DNA from 3 places in the Kitasatospora sp. NPDC091257 genome. Region 1 is predicted to be linked to each of the others. Evidence: riboswitches for the same ligand, from Rfam matches in the RefSeq annotation. Region 1 holds a riboswitch; each other region holds the start of a gene.
The links. Region 1 has a riboswitch for cobalamin ahead of ACIQOV_RS11355 (FecCD family ABC transporter permease). Riboswitches for the same ligand answer to the same signal wherever they lie in the genome.

Region 1 (8,883 bases):
ATAGGAGACGACGTGCTTCCCGGAAGGGCCCATCGGAGGGGCGCCGTCACCCGAAGGCGCGTACGACCGCAGGATCTGACGGACCGTTCGAGCCGTGCCGAACGTCGTCATCCGGGTGATGCCGAAGACGTCCAGATCCGTGTCGAAGGAGGCGAGCGGTGAGGGGTAGACCGGCCGGTTGCCGAGGAAGGTCCAGGGCGAGGTGTTGCTGACTATCGACAGCACCAGGCCCGGAACCCGCTCGCGGCCCGGCATTTCCAGGGAGATCGGGCCGGAGCGGCGCTGCTCACGCTGGGTGAAGTAGTGCCGCAGGGCCTGGCCGACGTACAGGGCGTGGGTGGACTTGCGCCCGGCCCGGCGCTGCTCCTCGACCCGGCCGACCACGCCGGCGTCGAAGCCGAGGCCGGCGGTGAAGGTGAACCAGCGGTCCGGCAGACCGTCGGTCATCGCCTTGCCCAGCCCGATCGGCCGCTCCCGGCCGTGCTCCAGCGCGTCCAGCAGGGCGCCGGTCGCCTCGACCGGGTCGTTGGGCAGGCCCAGCGCGCGGGCGAACACATTGGTCGAACCGCCCGGCACCACGGCCAGTCGCGGGACCTTCTCGCCCGGGCCGTGCGCCAGCAGCCCGTTCACCACCTCGTTGACGGTGCCGTCCCCGCCCAGCGCCACCACCAGGTCGACCGTGCCGTCCTCCGCCGCCCCGCGGGCCAGGTCGCGCGCGTGGCCCCGGTACTGGGTCTCGGCGACCTCCAGCTTGAGATCGCTGCGCAGGGCGTGGATCAGGACGTCCCTGGTCCGGCCACTGGTGGTGGTGGCCTTGTGGTTCACGACCAGGAGAGCGCGCATGGGGAAAGCCTACGGGTCGGTACGGACCGACCGGCGGCTACCCTGCTGGAGTGACCGCAGAAACCTCCGCACCCGCACCCACGGCCGGCGCCGGCCGACCGGCCTCCCTGACCCTGGGCGCCGCCATCACGGCCCTGGAGGGCATCGCGCTGGCCGTCGTCGGCGTCCTGGACATGGTGGCCGCAGTGTCCGGCCAGGCCAAGCAGCTGGCCCTCAACGAGTTCGGCGGAGCGGTCATCGTGCTGCTCGGCGTGCTGCCGGTGCTGGCCGCCCTCGCACTGCTCAAGGAGCGCCGCTGGGGCCGCAGCCCGGCGGTGCTGACCAACTCGATCTGCCTGCCGGTCGCCTACTACATGTTCGAGAGCGGCGGCACGGCGATCGCGTTCGGCGTGCTGATCGGCGTGCTCGGCCTGGTGGGCATCGGCTGCCTGCTGAACCCGAAGTCGACGGCGGCCCTGTACGCCCCGTCCGAGGACTAGGGGCGTACAGGGCCGGGGTCGCAGGGCAGGGGATCGGACGGCCGCCGAGCCGGAGCTGAGCGGCCGTCAGTCCTACTCCTCCACCAGGAGCTTCTCCCGCAGCTGGGCCAAGGTCCGGGCGAGCAGCCGGGACACGTGCATCTGGGAGATCCCCACCTCGGCGGCGATCTGCGACTGGGTCATGTTCCGGAAGAACCGCAGCACCAGGATCTTCTGCTCCCGGGGCGGCAGTTGGGCCAGCAGCGGCTTGAGCGACTCGCGGTACTCGACGCCCTCCAGCGCCTCGTCGGTCGCGCCCAGGGTGTCCGCGACGGCCGGCGACTCGTCGTCGCTGTCCGGCACGTCCAGCGAGAGCGTGGAGTACGCGTTGGCGGACTCCAGGCCCTCCAGGACATCCTCCTCCGAGATCCCCAGGTGCTCGGCCAGCTCGTGCACCGTGGGGGAGCGGCCGTGCCGCTGGGAGAGCTCGCTGGTCGCCGTGGTGAGCGACAGCCGCAGCTCCTGGAGGCGGCGCGGGACCCGCACCGCCCAGCCCTTGTCGCGGAAGTGCCGCTTGATCTCCCCGACGATGGTCGGCGTCGCGTAGGTGGAGAACTCGACCCCGCGCTCGTGGTCGAAGCGGTCCACGGACTTGATCAGGCCGATGGTGGCGACCTGGGTCAGGTCGTCCAGCGGCTCGCCCCGGTTGCGGAAGCGCCGGGCCAGGTGCTCGACCAGCGGGATGTGCATCCGCACCAGCTGGTTGCGCAACTCGACCCGCTCCGGGGAGCCCTCGGGCAGTACGGACAGCCGGACGAACAGCGCGCGGGCGGCCTCCCGGTCCGGGGCGCCGGTGCGGTGCGAGCCCTGGGCGGGCACGGCGCTGTGCGGCTCGGCCTCGACCGCCGGGTCCGTCTCGCCCGCCGGGTCCGGCGGGGGCACGGAGGCAGGCGTCGGCTCGGACGTCGGCTCGGTGGGGTGGCTCATCCGCTGGGCGTCCTTCGGGTGCGCTTCGTCGTTGGCGGCGAGGCCGGGAACGCTCGCCTGGGTCGGTACGGCGGGTCCCGCCGTCGCGAGGCCGGTACGGTCCAGATCACTCACGGCCATTCCCCCGTTCCGTTCCGGGAGCACCGGGGCCGGTGGCCCCGGAATCGTCTCGTTGGTCGTACCGCGTGGGTGGCGGTACCGGGAGCCGTCCGTCGGAACCCCGGTCGGGGGAGCGGCGGACGGCCCTTGCGCGGGTGGTGCTCGGTGCTGCTCGGTCGTGCGGTTCGGTCCGGCGCCCGGCTAGTGGGCGGGGGACCCGCCGCGCTTCTTGTTCAGGCTGATCGACACGGTCTTGTCCGCGCCGACCGAGGAGTCGACCTCGCCGGCCAGGGCGGAGAGCACCGTCCAGGCGAAGGTGTCCCGCTCGGGGGCCTTGCCGTCGGTGGTCGGGGCCGAGACGGTGACCTTCAACGAGTCGCCGACCAGCCGGAACTCGCAGGACAGTACGGACCCGGGCACCGCCTGCTGGAGCAGGATGGCGCAGGCCTCGTCGACCGCGATCCGCAGATCCTCGATCTCGTCGAGCGTGAAGTCCAGCCGGGCCGCCAACCCGGCCGTCGCTGTTCGCAGGACGGAGAGGTAGGCCCCCGCTGCGGGCAGCCGGACCTCCACGAAGTCCTGAACACCGAGATCGCCGTCGATCTGGGACACCCTTGCCTCCTGGGTGGCGCGCTGTGCTTTCTTGGTACCCCGCTTGTTACCGCTTGCTACCCCCGAAGGGGGCCCGGCGTCACGCATCCACCATCGCTCTGCCTTCCGCACCCCGGTTCGGGAGTTACTCATGGTAAGGCATTGCGACGCAGGGTGGCAGACCCTTTCGCCGGTCTCCGGACGGCCGTTCAGCGCCGCCCGGCTTCGGCCAGGGCCTCGCCGGTGAGCCGGTAGACCGTCCACTCGTCCATCGGCACCGCGCCGATCGCCTTGTAGAAGTCGATCGAGGGCTGGTTCCAGTCCAGGACCGACCACTCGACCCGGGAGTAGCCGCGCTCGACGGCGATCCGGGCGAGCTCCAGCAGCAGCGCCTTGCCGTGGCCGCCGCCGCGCGCCTGCGGACGTACGTACAGGTCCTCCAGGTAGATCCCGTGGGTGCCGCGCCAGGTCGAGAAGTTGCGGAACCACACCGCGAAGCCGACCGGCTCGCCGGTGGCGTCGTCCTCGGCGATCAGCCCGAACAGGGCCGGGTTCTCGCCGAACAGGGCGTCGTGCAGCTGCTCCTCGGTGGCCTTCGCCTCGTGCAGGGCCTGCTCGTAGTCCGCGAGTTCGCGGATCATGGCGTGGATGACGGGAACGTCGGTGGCGACGGCGGTGCGGATCATGCCTGTGAGCCTACTGCTCGGGACCCGTCTCGTCCCAGGCCTGGACGGAGGTCTGGTCGACGATCCGGCCGTCCCGCAGCACGGCCATCGAGGACATCAGCACCCGGACGCCGTCGGGGTACCGGCAGGACTCCAGGAAGGCGGCGTGGTCGCCCTGGACCACCACCTGTTCCAGCTTGTGGGTCATCTCGCGGCCGTAGACGTCGTCCAGCATGGCGCCGATCTCCTCCCGGCCGTGCATCACCAGGGGGTGGCTGGGCTGGGTCTTGCGATCGACCATGCGCAGTTCGGCGTCCTGCGCGTAGAGCGCCAGGAGGGTCTCGGCGTCGCAGCGCTCGATGCCCTCGCGCAGGGCGCGGGTGTCGAAGGCGCCGGGGGCCGCCATCGTGGTCATGATCTCGCTCCTCCGGTCGGGTTCCGTCGGCTCGTACCTTGAGCGTACGCCCGCGGCCACCGCCCCGGAGGAGCGGACCGGGGGCCGTCAGCGGGCCGGCACGGTGCGCAGGTACTCGGCCAGCGCGCCGACCGCGGCCGGGTTGCGCGGGCTCTCCACCAGGTCGACGTAGTCCATGACGAAGATCCGGTCGTTCCTGACCGCGGAGACGTTGGCCAGCGGCGGGAAGGACTTCAGGAACTTCCGCTTCTCCTCGGCCCCGGGCGTCGCGTAGTCGTTGATCACGATCACCTCCGGGTCGCGCTGCACCACGCCCTCCCAGCCGGCCGTGACCCAGGTGTCGGCGAGGTCGCCCATGATGTTGCTCCCGCCGGCCTTGGCGATGATCTCGTTGGCGGCGGCGAACTTCCCGGCGGTGTACGGCTTGTCCTGCCCGCTGTCGTACAGGAAGACGGACGGGCGGCGCTCGGGCTGCGGGACGGCGGCGATCTGCGCCTTGAAGTCCGCGATCAGCCGGTCGGAGCGGTCCTCGACGTCGAAGATCTCGCCGAGGTTGGCCAGGTCGGTGTAGAGGGCCTCCAGCGGGTCCATCACGCCGCGCTCGGTGCCCTTGCCGCTGCGGCAGGACTCGCTGAGCACGTACGAGTCGACGCCGAGCGCCTTGAAGGCCTGCGGGGTGACGCCGGCGCCCTCGTCGAAGCCGTAGTGCCAGCCGGCGAGGACCAGGTCGGCCCGGGCGTCCAGGGCGATCTCCTTGGTGAGCACCTTCTTGGAGAGCCAGGTGGTCTGCTGGTAGCCGTCCTTCCAGGCCACCTTGTCGATCCGGCCCTTGTCGTCGGGCATCACGTAGCCGGCCATCCGGTCGGCGAGGCCGAGGGAGAGCATCAGCTCGGTGATGTTGACGTCGTTGGTCACCACCCGGGCGGGCTTCCGCGCGAAGGTGAGCTTCTGCCCGCAGTTGTCCACCGTCACCGGGTAGTGGGCGGAGGCGGTGGCGGCCTCCTTCGGGGCGATCTCGGCGCCGCAGGCGGTGAGCCCGAGGACGAGCAGGGCGGCGGTGGCAACGGCCTTGGTGCGCAAGGTGGTTCCTCTGGGCAGGCGGGACGGGTCAGGAGGAGGGGGCGAGCCGGTCGAACAGCAGCTGGAGGGCGCCGGTCTCCGGGTGCCGCACCGGGGTGGCGCGGACGCCGAACACCTCGGCCAGCAGGGCGGGGCGGAGCACCTCGTGGGGCGGGCCGGAGGCGACGATCCGCCCGGCCCGCAGCACGTAGACCAGGTCGCAGTGGCCGGCCGCCAGGTTGAGGTCGTGCAGCGCGGTGAGCACCGTCGGGCCGGCCTCGCGGGCGAGCGCCAGCACCTCCAGTTGGTGGGCGATGTCGAGGTGGTTGGTGGGTTCGTCCAGCACCAGCAGGCGCGGCTCCTGGACCAGCGCGCGGGCGAACAGCACCCGCTGCTTCTCGCCCCCGGACAGGCTCAGGAAGCCGCGCTCGGCGAGGTGCCCGGCCCGGACCTTGCGCAGCGCCCCGGCGCAGCGCTCCGCGTCCCCGTCGGCCGGGGCGCCGAAGCCGCGGCGGTGCGGCAGCCGGCCCATGGCGACCACCTCGGCGACGGTGAAGTCGAACTCGGCGGAGTGCTCCTGGGTCAGCGCGGCCACCCGGCGGGCCGTGTCGCGCGCGCTCAGGGCGTGCAGGTCGTCGCCGGCCAGCCGGACCACGCCGCCGGCCGGCTTCAGCACCCGGTAGACACAGCGCAGCAGGGTCGACTTGCCGCTGCCGTTCGGGCCGACCAGTCCGACCACCTGCCCGGCGGCGGCCGCCAGGGTCACCTCGTGGACCAGCCGGGTGCCGGCCAGCTCCACCGAGACGGCGTCGACGGCGAGGTCCTGGGCCCGCGCCGGGGTGGGCGCGGCCGGGTCGGCCGGGCCGGTCGCCGTGGTCACGTCGGTCACCGGGTTCCTCCGAGGGCCTGGCCGCGGCGGCGCATCATCAGCAGGAAGGCGGGCACGCCGAGCACCGCGGTGAACACCCCGACGGGCAGTTCGGCGGGTGCCAGCAGGGTGCGCGAGGCGATGTCCACCCAGACCAGCAGCAGTGCCCCGGCGAGCGGCGCGATCACCAGCACCCGGCGGTGCCCGGCGCCGACCAGCATCCGTGCCAGGTGCGGCACCAGCAGCCCGACGAAGCCGATCGCCCCGCTGACCGCGACCACGGTGCCGGTGACGGCGGCGGTCACCACGAACAGCTCGCGGCGCAGCCGGTCCGGGTCCACGCCGAGCGAGGCGGAGGTCTCGTCGCCCATGGCGAGCGCGTCCAGCCGCCCGGCGGCGCAGGCCAGGTACGCGAGGCCGGCCACCACCGTGACGGCGGCGATCGGCACCTTGCCCCAGGTGGCGCCGCCGAGGCTGCCGAGCAGCCACATCATGGCGTCCCGGGCGGCCTCGCCGCGGTCGGCGGCGAAGACCATCAGGGTGGTGGCGGCGGAGAAGCCGTAGGACAGCGCGGTGCCGGTGAGCACCAGGCGCAGCGGGGTGAGTCCGTACGCGGTGCGGGCGGCGAGGTAGACGAGCGTCATGGCGGCCAGCGCGGAGCCGAAGGCGGAGGCGGAGATCGCCCACACCCCGAGCGAGGCGAAGGCGCCGAAGAGCAGGACGGCGTTGGCGCCGACGGCCGCGCCGGAGGAGATGCCGAGCACGAAGGGGTCGGCCAGCGCGTTGCGTACCAGGGCCTGGACGGCGACCCCGCAGGCGGCGAGGCCGGCGCCGACGACGGCGGCCAGCACGGTGCGCGGCAGCCGGATCTCCCAGACGATCGCGTACGCGGCCGCCTCGCCCGCGTCCAGCCGTCCGCCCGTCAGCCCGGCGCCCAGCAGCCGCAGCACCCGGGGCAGGCCGAGTCCGGAGGAGCCGAGGGCGACCCCGCAGAGCAGCGACAGCAGCAGGGCGGCGACGAGGCCGGCGGCGAGCGGGACGACGGGTATTCGACGGGTGGGCGGGCCGACTGCACGGTCCACGACTGCACGGTCCACGGGTGCGCCTTGCCTCGGGCCGCGGGTGCGCCGGGGCGGGCGCCGGCCGAAGGCGTGCCGGGGCGCCGTTCCCCTCGCAGTCCGCGGCGAGTTGTCGGGAGTTCAGCGGCCGGGGGCGATCGGGCTGGCGCGGGCCGTACGGGTTGGTACGGGCCGTGCTCACCGTTGCGGGTCAGCGCCGGATTCACACCGGACTTCCCCCTCGGACGCCCTGGCAGCATAACAGCCACTCAGGGCAGGCAACCCTTACCGGCCCTGGGCGGGCCGGGAACGCGCGACCGCCCCCGTCCGGCGGTGCGGACGGGGGCGGTCGGGTGGCGACGCGTCAGGCTCAGGCCTGCTTGGTCTCCCAGAAGATCTTGTCGACCTCGGCGATCAGGTCCAGCAGGGCCTGGCCGGTGGCCGGGTCGGTGGACGCCTTGGCGGCCGAGGCGGCCTTCAGGGTGTCGTTGATCAGCTGGTGCAGCTGCGGGTACTTCTCGAAGTGCGGGGCCTTGAAGTAGTCGCTCCACAGCACCGAGATGTGGTGCTTGACGGCCTCGGCGCGCTGCTCCTTGATGATGATGGCGCGGGCGCGGAAGTGCGGGTCCTCGTTGGCCTGGTACTTCTCCTGGGTGGCCTTGACCGACTCGGCCTCCAGCTTGGCCTGCGCCGGGTCGTACACGCCGCAGGGCAGGTCGCAGTGGGCGTGGGCGGTGGCGCGAGGTGCAAACAGACGAGAGAACATGGGAGTCCTTCCTTAGATCGTCTTCCCGCGCCCGAGATTACCCTTCCGGCCTCGCCGTTTCGCGATCGGGCGGCGGGCCTAGGGCAAAAGACGGACCAGGAACCGGGGTAATCCGGACATCGGACCGGTGACGGTCCGTACGGCAGACTGGGGGCGGGCGGAGCAGGAGGAGGAGTCGTGGCGCGGAGCACGCGACCGCAGGGCGCCGGGGCCGGGGGGCCGGACCGGGGCGGCGCGCTGCCGTTCGGACTGGTCGACGTGGCGGGGCCGTCGATGGTCCCGACCCTGCGCGAGGGCGACCAGCTGCTGGTCCGCTACGGCGCGCCGATCCGGCCGGGCGCGGTGGTGGTCTTCCGGCACCCCTTCCAGCAGGACCTGCTGGTGGTGAAGCGGGTCGCCGAGCGCCGGGCCACGGGCTGGTGGCTGCTCTCCGACAACCGCCCGGTGGACAGCGACAGCCGCAGCTACGGCGCCGTGCCGGACGAGCTGGTGCTCGGCCGGGTGCTGCTGCGGCTGCGCCCGAGCCCGGTCTGGCTGGCGCCGGGGCGCCGGCTGGAGCGGCTGCTGCTCACCCCGCGGCTGGCCCGGGTGCCGGGCCTCGCCCGCCGGCTCGGCGCCTGGGTGGAGGACGTCTAGGATCCGCCCCGGGCCGCCGCCTCCGCCTCCTGGCGCTTGCGGGCCCGGTAGGCGGCCACGTTGGCGCGGGTCGCGCAGCGGTCCGAGCAGTAGCGGCGGGAGCGGTTGGTCGAGGTGTCCAGGTAGGCGTTGCGGCAGGGCGCGGCCTGGCAGATGCCGAGCCGGTCGGCGCCCAGCTCGGTCAGGTGGACGGCCAGGCCCATGCAGGCGACCGCGGTGAAGTGCGCGGTGGCGGTGGGGGAGTTGTCGGCCAGGTGCAGGTGCCAGCGCGGTCGTCCGGCGTCGTCCAGGTAGTCGTGCCCGGAGACCAGCGGGCTGACCGGGTACTCCATCAGCAGGCTGTTCAGCAGGTCGACGCCGCGGATCTCGTCCCCCTCCGCGGCGGCCTCGAAGACCCCGCGCAGCCGGGTCCGCACCGCCCGCAGCCGGGGCAGGTCG
Region 2 (3,071 bases), on a different contig from region 1:
GGGGAAGCGCCGTTCCGGCGTGCGCGGGCAGGCCGCTGCTCGCGGCCGGGTGGCTCAGGAGCCCTCGGGCGTCCAGCGCTTCTCGACCCCGGCGAGCTTCCAGTACCCGATCGCGATCGCCCAGACGACCACGAACAGCCCGGCGATGGCGTAGCCGACGTTGTCCAGCGAGATGTCGGCGATGAACCCGGTGACCGGGTCGGTCAGATCGAGCTTCTCGTGCAGCACCCCGACCAGCTCGATGGTGCCGATGATGAAGGCCACCGCGATCGACAGACCGGTGATGGTCAGGTTGTAGTACACCTTCCGCACCGGGTTGGCGAAGGCCCACTGGTACGCGAAGTTCATGAACGTCCCGTCCAGGGTGTCGAACAGGCTCATCCCGGCCGCGAACAGCAGCGGCAGGCAGACGATCGCGTACCAGGGCAGCCCGGAGGCGGCACCCGAGCCGGCCATCACCATCAGGGTGACCTCGGTCGCGGTGTCGAAGCCCAGGCCCAGCACCATGCCCACCGGGAACATCTGCCCGGGCCGGGTGATCGAACGGGTCGCCCGGTTCAGCACCCGGGCCATGAAGCCGCGCGAGTCGAGGTGCGCCTCCAGCTCCTTCTCGTCGAACTTCCCGGCCCGCATCGAGCGGAACACCCTGAGGATGCCGAGCAGCGCCGCCAGGTTGAGCGCGCCGATCAGGTAGAGGAACACGCCGGAAGTGGTCGTCCCGATCACGCCGAGCCACTTGTGGGTGGTCGACTCGTCGTCCATCAGGGTGTTCGCCAGCTGCGCGCCGCCCGCCACCAGGGCGGCCATCACCACCACCATCGAGGAGTGCCCGAGGGCGAACCAGAAGCCCACCGAGACCGGCCGCTTGCCGTCCGCCATCAGCTTGCGGGTGGTGTTGTCGATCACCGCGATGTGGTCGGCGTCGAAGGCGTGCCGCATCCCGAGGGTGTACGCGGTGATACCCAGGCCCACCCCGAAGACCTGGGTGCCGACCGCGTACTTCTCGGGTGCGACCAGGAAGATCAGCGTGCCGAAGGCCACCACGTGCATGGCCACGATCACCGCCATCAGCCCGGCGGTACGGACGGTGTCCTCGCGCCGCCACTGGAAGCTGGGCAGCGCGGAGGGGGCCGGTTCGGCCCCGGCGGCAACGGTTTCGGGCAGGGTCATCTGCGGATCACGCTCCAGCACCTCGTGGAAAACCTCGTGAGATGCCGTGGCCGGTCTCCTGGCTGACGGGACGCCCGTACCCGCCTTCCCAAGCGCGCGAGGCGCCCAGTGGCTCCATGGGTACGGACGACGTTCCTCCGCGGACGGAGGAACGACCCGATCACAGTGGCGAGGGCCGCTCCGGGCTGGGACCCCTGAGGGTCCGTCACCGGTCTTCCCGAGCACCACGGCGGGGAACACCGTAGGGGCCACGCCCCGACCCGTGCAAGGTTGCGCACCTGCGCAGGTGTCCAGGATCACAGACCGCCGCCTGCGAGAATGTCCGCATGCATCTCGTACCGGCCGACCGCGCGGGCCACCGCACCATCGACGGGCACCGGGTCTGCGAGGCCATCGCCGCGATCGGCGACCCGGCCCACGTCCGGTCCTGGGCCGAGCGGTTCTCCCTGCTCGCCGACCCCGGCCGGCTCGCCCTGCTGCTCGCCCTCCACCGGGCCGGGCCGCTCGCCGTCACCGACCTCGCGGTCGCCACCGGCATGCGCGACCCCGCCGTCTCCCAGGCCCTGCGGCTGCTCCGCACGGCCGGCGTGGTCACCGGCGACCGGGACGGACGCGTGGTGCGCTACCAGCTCGTGGACGAGGCCATGCGCCCCCTCCTCGACGAGTGCGCCGCCGGCGAACACCACGAGCCCACCGCGGCCACGGGCTGACCCACTGGCCCGGCCCCGGAACCGCGCCGCGGCCGGAACGGATGAGTACGATCATGACGTGCCGTCCCGCCCCCACGCCTGGCCCGCCGACCGGTGGAACACCCGACCGGTCAGGGCCCGCGTGCTGGCGGTCGCCCGCACCCTCACCTCGGCCACCCGGGTCCTGGACGTCCTGACCCTGCTGAACCCGGACGGCATCGAGCGGTACTTCACCGTCAACCCCGGCTCCGCCTTCGCCGACCGCGCCCTGGACGAGTACCTGCACGGCCTGCCCGGCTTCACCGTGCTGGACTGGGAGGACGCCGTCAGCCGCCGCTTCGACCTGGCCGTCGCCTGCGCCGTCCACTCCTCCATGCACCGGCTGGACGCCCGCCTCGTCGTCCTCCCGCACGGCGTCGGCTACAACCGGCTGGTCACCGAGTCCACCGGCGACACGGTCACCGCCGCCGGTCTGTCCCGCAACGAACTCACCCACCGCGGAAGGGTGTTCGTGGACGTCCTCGGCCTCTCCCACCCCGAGCAGCTGGACCGGCTGCGGGACTCCTGCCCCGAGGCGCTGGACGTCGCCCGGGTTGTCGGCGACCCCTGCTTCGACCGGATGCTCGGCAGCCGGCGCTCCCGCGACGGCTACCGCGCCGCGCTCGGTGCCACCGGCGGCCGACGGCTCGTCGTCGTCAGCTCCACCTGGAGCGAGCACTCCTTGTTCGGCCGCCGCCCGGACCTCCCCCGGCGGCTGGTCCGCCGGCTCCCCGCCGACGAGTACACGGTGGCCGTCGTCCTGCACCCCAACGTGTGGAGCCGCCACGACCCCGAGGCGCTGCTCGACGACGCCCGCCGGATGGGCCTGCGCCTGATCCCGCCCCACCAGGGCTGGCAGGCCGCGCTCGTCGCCGCCGACTGCGTGATCGGCGACCACGGATCGGTCACCGTCTACGGCGCCGCCCTGAACCACCGCACCCTGCTCGTCGCCACCGGCGCCGCCGAACTCGACCCCCGCTCCCCCGGCTACGCCTTCGGCCAGGCAGCGCCCGTCCTCGACCCGGACGGGGACCTCGCCGCCCAGGTCGAACAGGCCCTCGCCCGGGCCCCGGCCGACCTGAGCGCGATCACCGACCGCTCGCTCGCCCACCGCGGCGAATCCGCCCGGCTGCTGCGCCCGCTGCTGCACTCCTTCCTGGCCGGGCTGGACGA
Region 3 (11,669 bases), on a different contig from region 1:
CGCGCCCACCCCGGCCGCCGTCAGCCGGCCAGTTCCTCGCGCAGCAGGCGGGCGGCGCCGACCAGGCTCTCCAGCGAGGCCCGGGTCTCCGTCCAGCCGCGGGTCTTCAGCCCGCAGTCCGGGTTGACCCAGAGCCGCTCCGCCGGGATCGCCGCCAGGCCCGCGCGCAACAACGAGACGGCTTCGTCGGTGCTCGGGACGCGCGGGGAGTGGATGTCCCAGACGCCGGGGCCGACCTCGCGCGGGTAGCCCGCCTCGGCCAGCTCGCCGGCCACCTCCATGCGGGAGCGGGTGGCCTCCAGGGAGATGACGTCGGCGTCGAGTTCGTCGATCGCGGTCATGATCGCGCCGAACTCGGCGTAGCACATGTGGGTGTGGATCTGGGTGTCCGTGCGGACGCCGGAGGTGGCGAGGCGGAAGGCCTCGGTGGCCCAGGCCAGGTACGCCGGGCGGGCGGCGGCCCGCAGCGGGAGGGTCTCGCGCAGCGCCGGCTCGTCGACCTGCACGACGGCGGCGCCGGCCGCCTCCAGGTCGACGACCTCGTCGCGCAGGGCGAGGGCCACCTGCCGGGCGGTGTCGGCGAGCGGCTGGTCGTCGCGGACGAAGGACCAGGCGAGCATGGTGACCGGGCCGGTCAGCATGCCCTTGACCGGGCGGTCGGTCAGGCCCTGCGCGTAGCCGAACCAGTCGGTGGTCATCGGGTGCGGACGGGAGATGTCCCCGGCCAGCACCGGCGGGCGCACGTACCGGGTGCCGTACGACTGGACCCAGCCGTGCCGGGTGGCGAGGTAGCCGGTGAGCTGCTCGGCGAAGTACTGGACCATGTCGTTGCGCTCGGGCTCGCCGTGCACCAGGACGTCCAGCCCGGCCTTCTCCTGGTAGGCGACGACCTCGCGGACCTCCGCCTCCATCCGCTCCCGGTAGGCCGGGGCATCGATCCGACCCACCGTCAGATCGGCGCGGGCGGTGCGCAGTTCGGTGGTCTGGGGAAAGGAGCCGATGGTGGTGGTCGGCAACAGCGGCAGCCCGAGCCGGGCGCGCTGGGCCTCGGCCCGCTGCGGGTACGCCTGGGCGCGCCGGGTGTCGTCGGCGGTGACGGCGGCGGCGCGGGCGCGCACCGCCGGGTCGCGGGTGATCGGGGAGTTGGCGCGGGAGGCGAGGTCGGCGCGGTTGGCGGCGAGCTCGGCGGTGATCGCGCCGGTGCCCTCGCGCAGGCCCCGGGCGAGCAGTGCCGCCTCGCCGGCCTTCTGTCGGGCGAAGGCCAGCCAGCGGGCGATCTGCGGGTCGATGTCGCGCTCCGCGGCGGCGTCGATCGGCACGTGCAGCAGCGAGCAGGACGGCGCCACGTCGACGGTGCCGGCGAGGCCGAGCAGGGTCGCCAGGGTCACCAGCGACTTCTCCAGGTCGTTGATCCAGATGTTGCGCCCGTCGATCACCCCCGCCACCAGCCGCTTGCCGGGCAGACCGCCGGCGGCGGCGAGGTCCTCCAGGTTGGCGGCGGCCGGGCCGGTGAAGTCCAGCGCCAGGCCCTCGACCGGGGCCTTGGCCAGCACCGGCAGCGCCTCGCCGAGCCGGTCGAAGTAGCTCGCGACCAGCAGCTTGGGCCGCTCGGTGAGACCGCCCAGCTCGCGGTAGGCGCGGGCAGCCGCGTTGAGCTCGGCCGGGGTGCGGTCCTGCACCAGCGCGGGCTCGTCCAGCTGCACCCACGCGGCGCCGGCGGCACGCAACTCGGCCAGCAGCCGGGCGTAGACGGGCAGCAGCCGGTCCAGCAGGGTGATCGGCTGGAAGTCCGCGCCCACCCCGGGCGCCGGCTTGGCGAGCAGCAGGTAGCTGACCGGCCCGACCAGCACCGGCCGGGCGGCGTGGCCGAGCAGCAGCGCCTCGCGCAGCTCGCCGACCGCCTTGGCCGGGTTCGCGGCGAACACCGTGTCCGGGCCCAACTCCGGTACCAGGTAGTGGTAGTTGGTGTCGAACCACTTGGTCATCTCCAACGGAGCGACGTCCTGGTTGCCGCGCGCCATCGCGAAGTACCCGGCCAGCGGGTCGGCGTCGACCGCCTCCCGGTGCCGCGGCGGGATCGCGCCGACCGCCACGGTGGTGTCCAGCACGTGGTCGTAGAGCGAGAAGTCGCCGGTCGGCACTTCTGCGACCCCCGCCTCGACGAGCTGCGCCCAGTTCGTCCGACGCAGGTCGGCGGCGGTCGCCAGCAGCGCCTCGGCCGCGACCGCGCCCTTCCAGTACCCCTCGATCGCCTTCTTCACTTCACGGCCCCGGCCCTGGCGGGGGTAGCCGTGGGCGGTGGCGACGCTCGCCGCGGCTGCGGACTTCGTGGTCAAGGGACTCTCCTTCGCGAGTCTGGATCCTCAAGTGCCCGGTGACGGCACGAGGACGCGAAGGGATGACGGACCGGACGGACGACCGCACCCGTGCGCGGCTCCGCCCGATATGGTCGCCGACCCGCCCACGAGGTCACCGGATGGCCGCGCGCGAACGCTCGCGCACGGGCAGTGGCAGGTCTTCGGACTCGCGGGCACACCCACCTCGGCCGAAACCGGGGCGGACACCTACTGGCCGTCGCTTCCCAGACCCGTCCCGGGTCCAGTGCGTATGACGGCGGTCGTTCCCACTCACCGCTGCGGGGCAGTCCCGGATTCCCACCGGGTTCCCTCTTGCGACGCGCCTGCCTGGCGGACAGGGCGAACCAGCTGCACCGCCAGCTTAGGGGCAAACCCTCGGCGTCGAGGCGGAAATCCCGCAAGGCGTCCGCGTGGTGAGACGCAGACTCCGCGCCCGGCCCCGGGCGGCGCACCCGGGGGCGGACGGCAGAATGTCTCCCATGCGGCACATCTTCGTCATCGGCATCGGCGCGGGCGACCCCGACCACCTCACCCTGCAGGCGGTCAAGGCGATCGGTCGCACCGACGTCTTCTTCATCCTCGACAAGAGCGAGGAACGGCAGGACTTGATCGGGCTGCGTCGCCGGATGCTGGCCGACCACGGACGGCCCGGGCACCGCGTGGTCGAGGCGCCGGACGCCGAACGGGACCGCGCCACCCCCGCGTACGCGGCCGCCGTGGACGACTGGCGCGTCCGCCGCGCCGATCTGGTCGAACGGCTGGTCGCCGAGCACCTCGGCCCGGGCGAGAACGGCGCCTTCCTGGTCTGGGGCGACCCCGCCCTCTACGACAGCGTCATCGCCGTGGTGGACGACGTGTCGAACCGGGGCGGCGTGCCCTTCGCGTACGAGGTGGTCCCGGGCATCAGCAGCGTCTCCGCGCTCGCCGCCCGGCACCGCACCACGCTGACCCGGGTCGGCCGGCCGGTGCAGATCACCACCGGCCGCCGCCTCGCCGAGGGGTTCCCCGAGGGGGTGGACGACGTGGTGGTGATGCTCGACGGCCGGGCCGCCTTCGCCGGGATCGACCCCGAGGGGCTGGAGATCCGCTACGGCGCCTACCTCGGCACCCCCGACGAGGTGCTCGTCTCCGGTCCGCTCGCCGAGGCCGCCCCTCGCATCCGCGAGCTGCGTGAGCGGGCCCGGGAGCGCAAGGGCTGGATCATGGACACCTACCTGCTGCGACGCTCGGACGGCTGACCCGACGCCTGCCCCACGCCTGCCGGACACCTGCCGGGCGCCCGGCGCCGGGCGCCCGGCGATCCGGGCGTCGCCGACGGCGATGGCGGAGCAGTTCCCGAACAGCCCGCACGATCGGCGTGCGGGCCTGCGAAGAACGGCGATTGACGGACCATCAAGGGCAGTGGGCCCCGGCGGTCGGCAGCACGGCAGCGGAACGGGAACAGCGGCCCGGACTCATGCATGCCGTCTCCGTCCTCGCGGAAAACACGGATCACCCGCGGCCGGTGTCCCGACTCCCGGATCCACGCCCGCCGCGTCGGGCGGCAGCCCTCAGTCCAGGAGCTTCGCCATCACCCGGTCGAGCGCGCGGAGGTCCTCCGGCGGCAGCGCGAGCAGCGCGTCCGGCGGCGTGGCGAGGATCCCGGTGGCGAGCGCGGCCTTGGCCTCGCCCTCCTCGGTGAGGTGGACCAGCTTGGAGCGCCGGTCCGCCGGGTTGGTGATGCGCTCGGCGAGCCCGCGCCGCGCCAGGTCGTCCACGATGACGCTGGTGTACGGCGGGTCGGCGGTCAGCCGCTCGGCCAGCTCCCGCAGGGTGATCGGGCCGGCGGCGAGCCGGCGCAGCGCCCTGACCCGGCTGAAGCTCATGCCGAGGGCTTCGGCGACGGTCCTGCGGCGGTCGTGGCGCTCCAGCACGAGCGCGTACATCCCCTGCCAGACCCGGGCCGCCGTCGCGGCGTCCGTCCCGCCCCCCTCCGGGTGCCCACCGGTGTCGAGGCGCTCCATCAGGCGTCCACCGTCTCCTTCGTCTCCGTGCTTCCCTCGGCCGCCTCCTCGGCGGCGAGCCGCCGCGCCGTGCGCTCGGCCGTCGCCCGGGCCCAGCGGCCGGAAGTGAGCGTACCGGTGACCAGCACGGCGGCGCCGCAGCCGGCGATGATCCACCATGCCGTCCGGGCCGCCCCGGTGAAGGCCGCCGGGTCCGCGAGGGCGCTGCCGGCCATCAGGGCGCCGGTGACCGCGACGCCCAGGGACTGGCCGACCTGTCGGCTGGTGGAGGCCACCGCCGCCGCCACCCCGGCCTGCGAGCGGGGCATCCCGGAGACGGCGGTGTTGGTGATGGGCGCGTTGACCAGGCCGAAGCCGGTACCGAAGAGCAGGAAGGCGAGGACCAGCAGCCAGGTCGGCAGGTGCTCGGAGTAGCCGACCGCCTGGAGCACGGCGCTCGCGGTCAGCGCCGCCCCGGCCAGCAGCAGCGGCGTGCGCGGCCCCCGGGCGGCCACCATCCGGCCGGACAGCGGCGCGGTGAGCAGCGACATGACCGCCATCGGCAGCATGAACAGTCCGGCGTGCAGCGGGTCGAGCCCGCGGACGTCCTGGAGGTACAGGGAGGTGAGGAAGAGGAAGCCGCCGAGGCCGGCGAAGGCGGCGACCGCGATGACGGTGGCGCCGGAGAAGGGCGCGGAGCGGAAGAACCGCAGGTCGATCAGCGGGTCGGTGCGCCGGGGTTCGTACCGCAGCAGGCCCAGCAGCGCGCCCAGGGAGGCCGCCGTGCAGCCGAGCACCACGGGCGAGGTCCAGCCGCGCTCCGGTGACTCGATGATCGCGTAGGTGAGGGCGGCGAGCACGACGACGACCAGCAGCTGGCCGACCGGGTCCACCCGGCGGGTGCGGGCCTCCCGCGACTCCGGCACGTAGCGGGTGGTGAGGAAGAGGGCGGCCAGGCCGATCGGGACGTTGATCCAGAAGATCGCCCGCCAGCCGGCCGACTCCACCAGCGCCCCGCCGATGATCGGCCCGGCGGCCATGCTGATGCCCACCACGCCGCTCCAGACGCCGATCGCCCGGGCGCGCTGCCGGGAGTCGGTGAAGGTGTTGCTGATGATCGACATGGCGACGGGGTTGAGCATCGATCCGCCGACCGCCTGGAGCATCCGCGCGGCGATCAGCCAGCCGAGCCCGGGGGCCAGGCTGCACAGCAGGGAGGCCGCGGTGAACACCACCAGTCCGATCCGGAACACCCGGCGGCGGCCGATCCGGTCGGCGGTCGAGCCGGAGAGCATCAGCAGGCTCGCCAGCACCAGGGTGTAGGCGTCGACCGTCCACTGCAGGCCGGACACCGTGGTGTCCAGGTCACGCCGGACGGCGGGCAGGGCCACGTTCAGGATGGTGTTGTCGAGGCTGACGATCAGCAGGCTCATGCAGCAGATGGCGAGCACGAGCCAGGGCCGCGGTCGAGCGGCATCGGGCATGGCGAACGCTCCAGAGTTATTTGTGTTGTTGTAATCATTGTGATGCTACAACTAATCCGGGCGGCGGCTCCACCCCCGACCGGCCCCGGACAGCGCAACGGCCGCGCCCCGCCGATCTCCTCGACGGGGCGCGGCCGCTGGGGGCCCGCGGATCAGGCCTTCTTGACCACGCCGGACTTGAGCTGCATGGCACCGAAGCCCTCGATGCGGCAGTCGATGTCGTGCCCGTCGACGCCGTCCACCAGGCGGATGTTGCGGACCTTGGTGCCGGCCTTGATGCCGGAGACGCTGCCCTTGACCTTCAGCGCCTTGACCACCGTCACGGTGTCGCCGTCGCTCAGCACGTTGCCGACGGCGTCCTTGATCACGCGCTCACCGGCCGGCGCGCCGGCCTGGTCGCCGCCGCCGGGCACCCACTCGTGGGCGCACTCGGGGCAGACCATGAGGGCGTTCATCTCATAGGTGTACTCACTGGAGCACTGCGGACACGGGGGAAGGTTGTCGCTCATGTGTTCAGGATATCCAGCTGTTCGGAGCTGATCCGGGCACGAGTGAGGAGGTCAGCGGGGGTGCCGGCACCGGTCGGCCGCCGCTTCCGGTGGGCACGGGGTCATGCCCGGCGGCCGCACCCGCCCGGCCTTCCCCACCCGCCTCCGCCGCCGGGCCGTCACCCGCCCAGCGGCGCGGGCAGCGGACGGGAGTGCAGGACGTACAGCCGGGAGACCGCCCGCGTCACCACCACGTACAGCCGGTGCAGGCCGCGCGCCTCGGCCTCCACGATGGCGGCCGGCTCCAGCACCACCACGTGGTCGTACTCCAGCCCCTTCACCAGCGAGGCCGGCAGCACCGTCACCCGCGCCGTGGTGCCGACCTGTTCGGCCGCCCCGGTCGGGATCCCCGCCGCGAGCAGCGCCTCGGCGGCCTCCGCCACCGCGCCGTCCGCCGCGATCACCGCGATCGAGCCCTCGCGCTCCAGCGCGGCCCGCACCGCCGCGACCACCGCTCCGCCCAGGCCGCCCCCGGCCACCCGCCGCACCGTCAGCTCCCCGTCCTGCCGCAGCGACACGGCCGGCGGCACGTCCACGTCCAGCGCGCCCAGCAGGGTGTTGGCGAGGGCCGTCACGGCGGCCGGGACCCGGAAGCCGGTGGTCAGCGGCACCACCGCGGCCTGCGGCTTGCCCAGGTGGGCGAGCTGCTCGGGCCAGCTGCGGGCGGCCCACGGGGCGGTCGCCTGGGCGAGGTCGCCGAGAACGGTCAGGGAGCCGAAGGCGCTGCGGCGGGCGATCGCCCGGCACTGCATCGGGGAGAGGTCCTGGGCCTCGTCCACCACGACGTGGCCGAAGCCGGCCGGGCGCTCGATCAGGCCGGCCACCTCGTCCAGCAGCATCAGGTCGTGCTCGGACCACGTGGCGCTCTTCTCCGAGCGCGGCGGCCGGCGCCACAGGATCGCCGCCTGCTCCTCGGGGCCGAGCACCCCCTCGGCGGCCTCGGCCAGCAGGGCGGGGTCGCTCAGCAGCGCGGCGACCACGGCCTCCGGGCGCAGATTCGGCCAGGCGGCCTCCAGGAAGGCGGCCACCGGCCCGCAGCGGCCGATCTTCCGCGACCAGGCGCCGGACCGGACGCCGGTCCGCCGCTCGGCCTGGTCCTGGAGCATCGCCACCACCCGGGTGCGCAGGCTCTCCCGGCCGATCGCGTACGGCGGCGCCTGCTCGCGCAGTTCGGCGACCGTCCGCTCCAGCCGCTCCGGGGGCACCCGCCACCGGTAGGAGCCGTCCGGTACGACCAGCGGCTCCGGGCCCGTCGCCCGGATGCGGCCGTACAGCGCCCGGCGCAGCACCGTCGCCATCCGCGCGTCCTGCTTGACCGCGGCGGCCCGCTCGTCGTCCACGGCGGCGACCGGCCGGGTGGCGACCAGGTCCTCGACGGTGCGCTGGGTGACGTCGATCTCGCCGAGCGCGGGGAGCACCTCGGCGATGTAGCGCAGGAAGGTCCGGTTGGGGCCGATGACCAGCAGGCCGCCGCGCTGGATCCGCTGCGGGAAGCTGTACAGCAGGTACGCGGCGCGGTGCAGCCCGACCGCGGTCTTGCCGCTGCCGGGCGCGCCCTGCACGCAGACCGACTCGCTCAGCTCGCCCCGCACCAGCACGTCCTGTTCGGGCTGGATGGTGGCGACGATGTCCCGCATCGGGCCGGTGCGGGGCCGCTCGATCTCGGCGGCCAGAATGCCGCCGGCACCGCCCTCGCCACCGTCCGCCGCACCGTCGCCCGCCGCACCGTCACCCGCCGCGTCGCCGTCCGCCGGGCCGTGCCCGCCGTCCGCGCCGAGGGGTTCGTCCTCCAGCCCGGTCAGCTCCTCCGGTGCGCCCAGGCTCCACGGCGCCCAGCCGAACCGGCGGCGCCGCGCGAGCCCGAGCGGGGCGTGGGCGCTCGCCTGGTAGAACGCCCGGGAGACCGGGGCCCGCCAGTCGACCACCAGCGGCGGCACCGTCGGATCCTCGGAGATCCGCCGGCGGCCCACGTAGTAGCGCTGTCGCCGGTGCTCCCCGGCCTCCGCGGTGTCGGCGAAGTCGAGGCGGCCGAAGAAGGACGGGCTCTCCGGCAGCTCCGTCATCCGCTTGGCGCGGGTGCGCAGGTACCGGCCGAGCGCCTCCGCGCCGGCACCGTCGCCGGAGACGTCCTCCGCGGCGGCGACCTGGTGGCCCGCGTCCTCGACCTGCCGGGCCGTCGCGACCCGGCAGACCTCGACGTAGGCCCGCTCCCGTTCCAGTTCGCCGTCCAGGTTCCGGATTTCCGAGGTCATCGTTCGCGCCCCTTCCCGCACAACGGGCTCATCTGCCGCTCGGAGTCCAGCATAACTTAACTCAGTAAAAATACTGACTCGGTTGCTGCTCCAGGGGGCGGGTTCGGCCCGGGCGCCTCAGGACACCAGGGGCGCCTCCTCCAGCTCGGTCAGCGTCACGGTGCACAGGCCACCGCGCTCCGCCCGGACGTCGGTGACCTCCAACTGCGTGCCGGGCAGCAGGATGAACTCCTCCTCGCCGGTGAACGCCGAGAAGTTCCTGATGCCGGCGGCCCGCACCGGACGCACCTCGAACAGCGTCCGCTTGCCCCGGCTGCCCAGGAAGGACCGCGCGACCCCGAGCTCGGAGGTGCAGGAGGAGACGCCCCACCACGTCACCGTCCTCCCGAGCGGGTACTGCCGCCGCAGGTCCAGCGAGACCCCGCGCCACAGCGGCGCGGTGCGGACGGGCAGCCGCGACACCGCCGCGAACAGCAGCCGCAGGTACGGCAGGTAGGGCACCAGCCGGCTGCGGTCCGGCGAGCGCAGCACCGCGTTGATCTCCCGGTAGAACGCGGACTCGCAGGTGTACAGGTACAGCGCGGCGATCTCGTCGGCGGACAGGCCGGTGGCCGCCTCGTCCGCCCGCCGCTTGCCGAAGTCGTGCGACAGCGACACGTGCCGGTCCAGGCCGCGCAGCAGCTCGGCGACCGGCGACACCGCCTCCCGGAAGCCCGTCGGCGGGGTGTCGAACACACCGGTGATCGCCGGCAGGACGAGGCCCTCGTCCTTCACCCCGGCGAGTCGGTCCAGGTAGAGCTGGTGCAGCTCCATGGTGGAGGCGATGAAGGCACCCATCCGCTCGGCGACCCCGGCCTCCGCCCCGCCGCCCTGCGCCGACGGCGCGTTCCACCCCGTGCTGGGCAGCCAGTCGACCTCGTCGGCACCGAGCGAGGCCAGGGCGGCGTTCACCGTGGCGAAGTGCTCGCCGTCGCAGAAGATGTCGCCCTGGGCCGCCGGGTTGGCGTGGTCGATGTGGCGGACCTCGACCTCGGGGTACTTCTCCTGCAGCCGCAGCACGACGTTCTTCAGGCTGCGGGCGTGCGCGCCCCACCAGGCGAAGACCACGTAGCGGTCCTCCTCGGCGGCCCGCTGCTTGGCGCGGAGGATCTCCTCGACGATCCGCTCGGCGACCGGCCGCCAGAACCCGGTGTGCTCGTCCGGCCCCATCGCGCCGTCGCTGCTCGCGGTGAGCGCCGCGTTCAGCAGCAGCACGCCCTGGGTCAGCATCGCCTGGAACCACTCCGGCGGCTGGACCGTCTCCTGCTTCTTCAGCAGCGCCCGTATGTCGGCGATCGGCGTCTTCTTGGGGATGCCGTACTTCCACATCGCCGCGGCCTTGATCAGGCAGCGGATGCTGATCACCCGGCCGAACTGGCTGTCCTTCCAGTCGTGGAAGGTGTTGTCGAACATCGCGATGCCGGTGGCGCTCTCCGGCCTCGGGTACGGGTTCTGGCCGAAGACGACGACCTTCCACCGGTGCGGCGCGTGCGGCTTGAGCGCCTGGAAGGTCAGCTCGCGGACCGGGACGACCTCCGGGCCGCGGCCCGGGCCGATGAACGAGGCCGCACCGGGCTGCGCCTCGATCACCGGCTTCAGCAGCGGCAGCCACGGCTCGCCGCCGCCCGTGAAGAGGTCGGCGAGGGCGAGCGGGTCGCTCGGGTCGGGCTGGGTGGCGGGGGTGTCGACAGCGCTCATGGTGGTGCAACTCCGGCTGATCGGGACCGTACGAATGTCAGACGAACGGCAGGTGATGGACCGTCAGCTTCCCTGGCGGACACCACAGTCCTACCAGCAGGGTCCGACAGTCCGGCCCGCGCCGACCGGCCGCCGACCGGCGCGGGCGAGGTGCCGACGGGACGCCGACGGAGCCCGGACGGAGCCCGGACGGATTGTCAGTGCCGGGCGCTAGCTTCGTCGGTGTCACCAAGAAACCGGCCCACCGGGCACCCCCGACCGACAGGAGCCCAGCATGACCACGGACCGCACCGAGCCGCCGCTCAAGGTGGTGCTGACCGACCTCAACGCGACGGTCGTGGAGTCCTGGCGGGCGGCCTTCGCCGACGTCCCCGGGATCGACATCCGGCACGCCTCGCTGCTCACCGCGAAGGCGGACGCCTGGGTCAGCCCCACCAACTCCCGCGGCCGGATGGACGGCGGAACGGACGCCGCGATCAAGCGCCACCTGGGCGCGGGCATCCAGCTGCGGGTCCAGAAGGCGATCCGCGAGCAGCACGCCGGCAGCCTCCCGGTCGGCAGCGCGGTCTGCGTCCCGTCCGGCGCCGTCAACCCGGCGTTCCTGATATCGGCCCCGACCATGCGGACCTCCTCGCAGAACGTCAGCGAGACCTTGAACGTGGCCCTGGCCTGCGCCGCCGCGTTCCAGGCCGTCCACCGGCAGAACCGGCTGCGGCCGGGCTCGATCCGGTCCGTCGCCCTGGTCGGCATGGGCGCCGCGACGGGCAAGGTCCCGCCCCGGGTCTGCGCCAACCTGATGTGGTCCGGCTACACCCTGTTCAACGACCACCACTTCGAGGACGACGACGACCTGCGCGCCACCGTCCTGGCCCAGTTGGACGACCTCGAAAAGGCGCCCGCCACCGAGCGGGTGCGCATCGTGCCGCCCGCACGCCGCGGTTCGCCCGCCCGCCGGGCCTGACCCCGCCCCGGAGCGGCCACCCGCACCGCCGCCCACCGCCGCACGGCCGCCGTGCGGCGGTGCCGACTCCGCCCCGCTCGCCCCGGCCGCCCTCCGCCCGGCCCCGGCCGGACGCCCGCCCCGCCCCGCCCCGCCCGCGAGCCCTCAGCCCGCCGTGAGCGCCAGCCGGATCCAGCGCTCGGACTCGGCGACCGCCAGCCCCACGTCAAAGGCCTTCGGAGCGGCCGCGGCCTGCACCACCAGCCCCTTGAGCAGCCCCACGAAGGCCAGCGCGAAGGCGCCCGGGTCCACGCCGGGGCGCAGCTCGCCCTCCCGCTGCCCCTGCCCGACCACCTCGGCCGCCCACGC

Region 2: it holds a riboswitch for cobalamin, as region 1 does, so the genes downstream of both, ACIQOV_RS33960 (HoxN/HupN/NixA family nickel/cobalt transporter) here and ACIQOV_RS11355 (FecCD family ABC transporter permease) in region 1, are expected to answer to the same signal.
Region 3: it holds a riboswitch for cobalamin, as region 1 does, so the genes downstream of both, metE (5-methyltetrahydropteroyltriglutamate--homocysteine S-methyltransferase) here and ACIQOV_RS11355 (FecCD family ABC transporter permease) in region 1, are expected to answer to the same signal.

The regions. Positions count from the first base shown of each region.
Region 1 is NZ_JBIVVI010000178.1:1,045-9,927, forward strand. It holds gene ACIQOV_RS11315 (diacylglycerol/lipid kinase family protein) at 1-843, opposite strand, end outside; gene ACIQOV_RS11320 (hypothetical protein) at 894-1,322, shown strand; gene ACIQOV_RS11325 (SigB/SigF/SigG family RNA polymerase sigma factor) at 1,395-2,408, opposite strand; gene ACIQOV_RS11330 (anti-sigma regulatory factor) at 2,589-2,999, opposite strand; gene ACIQOV_RS11335 (GNAT family N-acetyltransferase) at 3,188-3,664, opposite strand; gene ACIQOV_RS11340 (nuclear transport factor 2 family protein) at 3,675-4,058, opposite strand; gene ACIQOV_RS11345 (ABC transporter substrate-binding protein) at 4,146-5,138, opposite strand; gene ACIQOV_RS11350 (ABC transporter ATP-binding protein) at 5,167-5,916, opposite strand; gene ACIQOV_RS11355 (FecCD family ABC transporter permease) at 6,003-7,067, opposite strand; cobalamin riboswitch at 7,175-7,325, opposite strand; gene sodN (superoxide dismutase, Ni) at 7,414-7,809, opposite strand; gene sodX (nickel-type superoxide dismutase maturation protease) at 8,083-8,445, shown strand; gene ACIQOV_RS11370 (CGNR zinc finger domain-containing protein) at 8,442-8,883, opposite strand, start outside.
Region 2 is NZ_JBIVVI010001038.1:43-3,113, reverse strand. It holds gene ACIQOV_RS33960 (HoxN/HupN/NixA family nickel/cobalt transporter) at 55-1,170, opposite strand; cobalamin riboswitch at 1,201-1,414, opposite strand; gene ACIQOV_RS33955 (metalloregulator ArsR/SmtB family transcription factor) at 1,497-1,880, shown strand; partial or broken gene ACIQOV_RS33950 (hypothetical protein) at 1,939-3,071, shown strand, end outside.
Region 3 is NZ_JBIVVI010000090.1:1,916-13,584, reverse strand. It holds gene metE (5-methyltetrahydropteroyltriglutamate--homocysteine S-methyltransferase) at 21-2,336, opposite strand; cobalamin riboswitch at 2,492-2,721, opposite strand; gene cobF (precorrin-6A synthase (deacetylating)) at 2,837-3,595, shown strand; gene ACIQOV_RS06690 (MarR family winged helix-turn-helix transcriptional regulator) at 3,908-4,360, opposite strand; gene ACIQOV_RS06685 (MFS transporter) at 4,360-5,823, opposite strand; gene ACIQOV_RS06680 (zinc ribbon domain-containing protein YjdM) at 5,976-6,332, opposite strand; gene ACIQOV_RS06675 (HelD family protein) at 6,491-8,623, opposite strand; gene ACIQOV_RS06670 (ADP-ribosyltransferase domain-containing protein) at 8,741-10,360, opposite strand; gene ACIQOV_RS06665 (macro domain-containing protein) at 10,635-11,321, shown strand; gene ACIQOV_RS06660 (TetR/AcrR family transcriptional regulator) at 11,466-11,669, opposite strand, start outside.